Regions from separate parts of the Bradyrhizobium sp. CCBAU 45394 genome, predicted to be linked through region 1. Evidence: riboswitches for the same ligand, from Rfam matches in the RefSeq annotation. Region 1 holds a riboswitch; each other region holds the start of a gene.
What was found. A riboswitch is a leader RNA that binds a small molecule or an ion and turns the genes downstream of it on or off. The one in region 1 is predicted to bind cobalamin.
Positions count from the first base shown of each region.

Region 2: another riboswitch for cobalamin. It lies ahead of metE (5-methyltetrahydropteroyltriglutamate--homocysteine S-methyltransferase); the one in region 1 lies ahead of WN73_RS30775 (TonB-dependent receptor).
Region 3: another riboswitch for cobalamin. It lies ahead of WN73_RS40690 (TonB-dependent receptor); the one in region 1 lies ahead of WN73_RS30775 (TonB-dependent receptor).

Region 1 covers NZ_LBIX01000172.1:255,546-257,807, forward strand. The annotation lists gene cobT (nicotinate-nucleotide--dimethylbenzimidazole phosphoribosyltransferase) at 1-189, shown strand, start outside; gene WN73_RS30770 (histidine phosphatase family protein) at 196-768, opposite strand; cobalamin riboswitch at 841-1,042, shown strand; gene WN73_RS30775 (TonB-dependent receptor) at 1,156-2,262, shown strand, end outside.
Region 2 covers NZ_LBIX01000119.1:1,597-3,858, forward strand. The annotation lists gene metE (5-methyltetrahydropteroyltriglutamate--homocysteine S-methyltransferase) at 1-1,412, opposite strand, end outside; cobalamin riboswitch at 1,514-1,716, opposite strand.
Region 3 covers NZ_LBIX01000176.1:685,140-687,401, reverse strand. The annotation lists gene WN73_RS40705 (hypothetical protein) at 7-219, shown strand; gene WN73_RS40700 (hypothetical protein) at 360-617, shown strand; gene WN73_RS40695 (hypothetical protein) at 705-926, shown strand; cobalamin riboswitch at 992-1,205, shown strand; gene WN73_RS40690 (TonB-dependent receptor) at 1,320-2,262, shown strand, end outside.

The DNA.
Region 1 (2,262 bases):
CAATCGGCGGAGCAGGGGCATCGGCTGGTGCTCCGGGCACTGAACGTGCAGCCGCTGATCAGCCTCGATCTCAGGCTCGGCGAGGGATCGGGCGCCGCCATCGCGCTGCCGCTGGTGCGATCGGCCTGTGCGCTTCACAACGGCATGGCGACGTTCGCGCAGGCCAATGTGCCGGATCGCCCGGCCTGATCGGGCTCACACCACGCGCTGATTGACCGACACGACGCGCCAGCCGATCGCGAGCCGGTCGATCCTGGTGAGCGACAGCGGATCGATCACGAAGCGCAGGGCGGCTTGCGGCGCAAGATCCAGCGCGATGCACAGTGCGGCGCGGATTGTGCCGGAATGCACGACGAGCGTAGCTGGCCCGGCTCCGATCCGTGACAGGCCCAGGTGGACGCGCGCGACCTGATCTTCGAAGCTTTCGCCGCCCGGTGGTCTCAGGTGCGCAGGGTCGCTCCAGAATTGCGCGTAGGCTTCGCCGCCGCTCGCGGCGAGTTCGTCATGTCGCCGGCCGGTCCAGTCGCCGAAATCCTGTTCGCTGAAGTTGCCCACCAGATCCGGTTCGAGCCCCAGCGCGCGCGCCGTCTCGACCGTGCGCCGCGACGGGCTGGCATAGCTCGCAGAGTCCCGCGGCAGGCGCTGCCGCAACGCCTGCAGTTGCGCGCGATCGCCGAGATCGGCGGGCGCGTCCGGCGCGTGAATCGTCCCCGCGACGCCGTCGACGGGTGCATGGCGTATCAGCCAGAGGAAGGTCTCGCCTTCCATGCTTATCTCCAAGGAAGTTGGTCGCTGTGGCAATAACGCCGCAACTGCCACATTGACTCTGTCTCGATCGTAATCCTAGATGCTCGCGACGGTTTCCCCCGAGAGGGGATGAAAAGGGAATGCGGTGCGGGGATGTTTCCCCAATGCCGCGGCTGCCCCCGCAACTGTAAGCGGATAATCCTTCGTCAGAAGCCACTGGGTCCTCGGTCCCGGGAAGGCGACGAAGTGGTGACGACCCGCGAGCCAGGAGACCTGCCGTCAGCCGTGGTCACACGCGAAGATGTCGGTCGGGGAGTACAGACATTCGGCTTCATCGGACGGCTGAAAGGCCAAAGGTGAGACCTCGTTCGCTGTGACGTGCCACTGACGTCATACCGAGGTCCCGCTGTGTCTTCTATCCGTATTGTACGGTCGCGTTTCCTGCTCGCCTCTGCTGCTCTCACGTCGTTTACAGTCGCCGATCTGCCCGCCGCGCTGGCGCAGCAGGTCCGCGAACCGCTGCCGCCTGTCGAGGTGTCGCCCGCCCAGTCCCGTAAGCAGGCCAAGCCGGCTGGCCGGGACGCGCAGAGCGCGCGCCGCGCGACGCCGCGGAGGCCAGCGGCCGCATCGGCGGCGCCCAAGCCCGCCGTGCCAGGCGAAGCGGCGCCAACGCCGCTCAACAGCAATGCGGTGGCCGAGAGCGCCTCGCGTCTCGGCCTCACCGTGCGCGAGACGCCCGCGACCGTCGAGGTGATCTCGGCCGAGACCATGCGCGAGCAGGGCTATCGCATCGTGTCCGAGGTGGCGCAGGGCGCAGTCGGCGTCACCTCCGGCGACGCGCCGGGGGAGCCGGCGGGCTTCTCGATGCGCGGCTTCACCAACAGCCAGATCAACACGCTCTACAACGGCATCAAGATCGGCCCGCAGAACATGACCTCGCGGATCATGGACACCGCCAATCTGGAGGCCGTCGAATTCCTGAAGGGCCCGGCCTCGCTGATCTCGGGCGAGGGCGCCGCCGGCGGCTCGATCAACCTCGTCACCAAGCAGCCGCACACCGGAGCGATCCGCAACGAGGCAGACTTCTCGTACGACTCCCTGAACTCGTTCCGCGCGCATTACGGCTCGGGCGGCAGCACCAACGTTCAGGGCCTCGACTACCGCTTCGACATCAGCCGCTCCTCGCTCAACGGCTTTGTCGACGACACCAACACCAAGACGCTCGACGTGTCCGGCCAGCTCAACTACCGCATCTCCGACAGCCTCAAGGTCTGGGGTGCGATCGAGTACCGCGAGGATCGCGGGAAGGCCTATTGGGGCGCGCCGCTGGTGCCGATCGCTTTCAGCGGCTCGCATGCGACGACGGGGATTGTTTCCGGCACCTACTTCAACAGGACCGACCTCGGGGCCGTCACGATCGACGACCGCACCTTCAACACCAACTACAACGTTCTCGACAACCGAAACGTAGCGCAAGAGGTCTGGTTGCGCGGCGGCTTCGAGCTGAAACTGGCG
Region 2 (2,262 bases), on a different contig from region 1:
CGTGCATGCGCTGCACGGGCATTCCGGACCTCTGTGCTCTGCGGAAACGATCCGATCGTCGTGGTAGGGAAAGCCGGTAGTCCGAAACGATTGCTTTGGATCTCGACACGACGGGCAAATGGGCTGGCGCGCCGGCGCATGGTCTGGTCGATCGCTCTCATCCGGACAGCGACATTGGCATCACGGATTTTCGGGGAAGTCCGGCGGACAGTCGCGGCACATTCCGACTCGGCAAGAGCTAGCGCAGCATTCTGGTCGCCTGCGAGTGCCCGCGCCAGGGTTGCAAGCTCATGCATCTTCTGAACCGAGAAAGCAAGCCAACGCTTGACGTCGGAAGCGAGTCCGGTCTCGAGTTCAACATCGACCGGCACATGAAGCAGCGAACAGGATGGGGCGATCTGTACACGATCCTTGCCAAGCTTCGCAATCGCGGGTTCCAGCCGCTGGCGGAGCGACGACAAATTCGACCGCCATACATTCCGGCCGTCGATGACACCGAGAGACATGACAAGATCACTTCGGCCGCCAGCGATGATCTGATCCAATAACTCTGGCGCTCGAACCAGATCGAGGTGCAGTCCGGCAACTGGAAGGCTCAAGGCGGTGTCCAGATTGTCGCCTAGGTCGCCGAAATAGCTGGCAACCATGATCTTGATGGCCGGCCCCTCCTTCGCGAGCCGGTTATAAGCATGTAGCAAGGATTTTCGCGCCACCTCGCCCAGATCAAGAACCAGGCAGGGCTCGTCGAACTGAACCCACTTTGCCCCGCGTTTGGCCAATTCCTGCAGGACCTCGATATAGACCGGTATCAGATCGTCCAGTAGCGAGAGTGGCTGGAACGCAGGATCGGCACTCTTGCCGAGCTTTAGGAATGTGACCGGCCCGATCAGGACAGGGCGGGTCTGGAAGCCAAGGGCCTTAGCTTCCTCATACTCCTCGATCGGCTTGCGAGAGCACAGTCTGAAAGTCTGTCCCCCGTGAAACTCGGGGACCATGTAGTGGTAGTTGGTGTCGAACCACTTGGTCATCTCCTGCGCGGGTGCGCCAAATCCGCGCGGTCCGTGACCGCAACTCGCATCCTGGTCGTCGCATTGTGAACCGCGGGCCATGGCGAAGTACGTCTTGAGCGAAACGGACTCGGCTTTCGAGGCGTAGATGCCCGGGATGGCGCCAACCATGACACTTGTGTCGAGCACCTGGTCATACAGCGAGAAATCGTTCGATGGAATCACCGTGACGCCGATAGAATTCTGACGAGCCCAGTTCGCGGCACGCAGGCCAGCTGCGTCCTCGAGCAACTGCTGTTCGCTGCTTTTTCCGGCCCAATAGCTTTCGAGAGCGCGTTTGAGCTCGCGCCTTGGACCCATGCGTGGCGTTCCGAGCGTGGCAACCGGAAGGGAGAGAAGAGACATAGCGTTAACCCCATGTTGGGGGCAAAGGCCATGGCGGACGCAGGCAGGGGAAGTCGCGCGTGCGACGGCTGCTTAGCGCACCACCGGGACACCCCGCCCGCGGACGAATAGATGTCGGGGCAGGTCTCCTGGCTCGCGGGTCATCGCTGCTGTCCGGCCTTCCCGAAGCCGCGCAGGCTTCAGTGACATCGTTGGACAGCGGCTCGCCGCTCACAGTTGCGGGGGCAGCGCCGGCATTTTCACCGGCTTCCCTCTTAGCTCCGGATCAAATGCAAACCGGAGAACCTCGACGAGTTGGATTATCGGCAAGAGAACTCTTCCGTCAACCTCTCAGATTATATCTCAAGCTAACGCTGCGACATCTGCTACGGGAATGACGTGCATCTCTTTCGTTGACCACGATGTAGAAGCGCTCTCCAATCAGCGATGTCGGAATGACCATCGGAGCTGCGTGCGCGTGGGGCCGCACGCCAGATCGGTGGAAGGGGCAAATGCGGCTTGCGCGGTCGGGACTGCTGCCTCGAGCAGAACGCATTTGATGCGAGTCCCGGCTTCCCAGCGGTTCATCGAGCACGTCCGCCATCCAACCGCCTTCTCGACCAACAGGATCCGTATTGAATAGGCCTAAGACACCTGGCGAAAGTCAGCAACATACCGGCGAGCATGTTGATTTGCGGTGCGAGCCAGACTCCAAATGCTCGGCGTAAAGATCGGCTTGGCGTCGTTGGCCATCGAGTGCAAACCGCAGCTGACTGAGGCTGCTCTCGACTTCCGGAGCCGCCGCATATCGCGAAAGGAGCGCCAAACGCGCCGCGGCCCCGTGGCCACAAGCGCCCAAAGGCATGGCAGA
Region 3 (2,262 bases), on a different contig from region 1:
AATCCCATGCGTCTGCTTGCGGTCCTCATCCTCGCGCTCATGACAGCGGCCTGCAACCAGGAGCAGGACATCACCGGCTCGACCGCAGCCTGCCCCGTGCGGAACTACAGCTCCTACAACCCCCGCGACATGAACCAGTGCGTGGCCGCCTGCAAGGCATGCGACCATGGCAACACGGTCACCTGCACCACGTCCTGCACGCTCAAGGGCGCGCACTGAGCGGCCAGCGGTTTGCAGAAGCTTGGGGGCCGGGATCGCCGGCCCTCTTGGGCATTGAGGGGTTGACGGTGTCGGGGCACCGGAACGATTCACCTGACATAATCATTGGTAGGAGCAGGCAGGACGCGGAGTCGGATGGAATGGGTATGCTCGATCCCGGCCGGTTTCTGGTGTCGTGCTCGCAGTGCGACGCGTGGCCGATGGCGGCCAACGTCAAACGCTCGAGCTGGTCGACGTCCCCGAGCGAGGTCCGCTTCGTGTGTCCGCGCTGTCGCCGCGAGGAGACCGCGATCATCTCCGCTTCGGGCGAATTGACGCCGATCCGGCGCATCGACATCCCGCCGCGCGACGTCACGGTGGCCTGGGCTCAGGCACAGCGCCAGAGAGGGCGGGCGTAGGCGGCCGCTCTATTGCGCGATCCCGTGTCGGAACACGGGCGATCGTCGGGCGTTTCCGCCCCAACATCACGTATCGAGGCCGGGCGAATGATCAGCGCGCATTTCGACACCCGTACACGGATCAACATGAAGCTGGCGCTGGATCGGATTTGCCGCAATCGGCCCAGGGGCGAGGATCATGGGTTCCGCAGGTCGGTCGCCGAGAACATCGTCCGCTGCGCGCTCGCGGGCCGAACCGGCATCGGTCAGCTTGTCGATGCCGGTGAGCGGGCGGTGGTCACGACGCGCGCGGTGCCGAAGCCTGACTGATTGTGTTTGCCTCGCGTTTGCAGCTCATCGTTCAACCGGTCGATTGACTCTCCGTACGGCCGCCTCGTAGATTGATCGGTGACGGTTCTCCGCACGGAGATCAAAAGGGAACGTGGTGCGAGATTGTCCCAACGCCGGGATTGTCCCAACGCCACGGCTGCCCCCGCAACTGTAAGCGGTGAATCTTTCGTCATATGCCACTGGGAATCTCGGTCCTGGGAAGGCGACGTAAGGTAACGACCCGCGAGCCAGGAGACCTGCCGTCAGCCGTGGTCACACGCGAAGATGTCGGTCGGGGAGTACAGGCATTAGCTTCACCGGAGCAATCGATTGCTCCGCCGTAAAGCCTCGTTCGCTGTGACGTGCCACTGACGTCATGCCGAGGTTACAACTGTGTCCCGTATTGTCTCTGCCGCCAGGCGCCTTCGCGCCGGCATCGTTGCTGCCGTTTTCCTCCATGCGATCGATCTCCCCACAGCTTTCGCGCAGCAAGCCGCCGCCGAGCAGCTGCCGCCGGTCGAAGTGACCAGGCCCGACGATCAGAACCGCACACGCGCCAGGGCGATCGGCGATGGCGACACGGCGAGGCTGCGAGCCCCGAGCGGAGCGCCGGCAGGCAATGGCGCCGGCTCGTCCGGCTCCGGCGACGAGGCGGTCGCCGGCAACGGAGGCATCGTCGGGGCCGCCGCGACCGTCATCACGGCCGCGGATATCGCACATGCGCCCTCGCAGACGCTTGCCGAGATCATCGCGACGCAAGTCCCGGGTGCCCAGATCACGACGCTCTATGGCGGCCAGATCGGCGCGAAGACCAGCGTCGACCTGCGCGGCTTCGGCGCGTTTGCCACTGCCAATTCGCTGGTGCTGATCAACGGGCGGCGGCTGAACGACATCGACATCGCGCAGGTGGACCTCTCCACTGTCCCGCTCAATTCCATTGAGCGTATCGAGATCACGCGCGGCAATGCCGGCGCGGTGCTCTATGGGGACAATGCGGTCGGCGGCGTGATCAACATCATCACCAGGAACGGCGTCGGCGGGCCGCCCGTTGCCGCGCGCATCGAGGCCGGCTTCGGCTCGTTCGACACCAGGCTTGGCAATGTCTCGACGTCGCTCAATTCCGGTCCGTGGTCGACCTCGTTCTACGGCAATGCCGTCAAGACAGACGGCTACCGCGACAACAATCGCCTTGTCCAGGAGAATGGCGTCGGCAACCTGAACTACACGACATCAGACCTGACTGCTTTCGTCACCGTTACCGGCGACAATCAGGAGCTGCGATTGCCGGGCGGCCGCACCGTCGATCCGTCCATCGGCGTCGACGAGCTCGCGACCA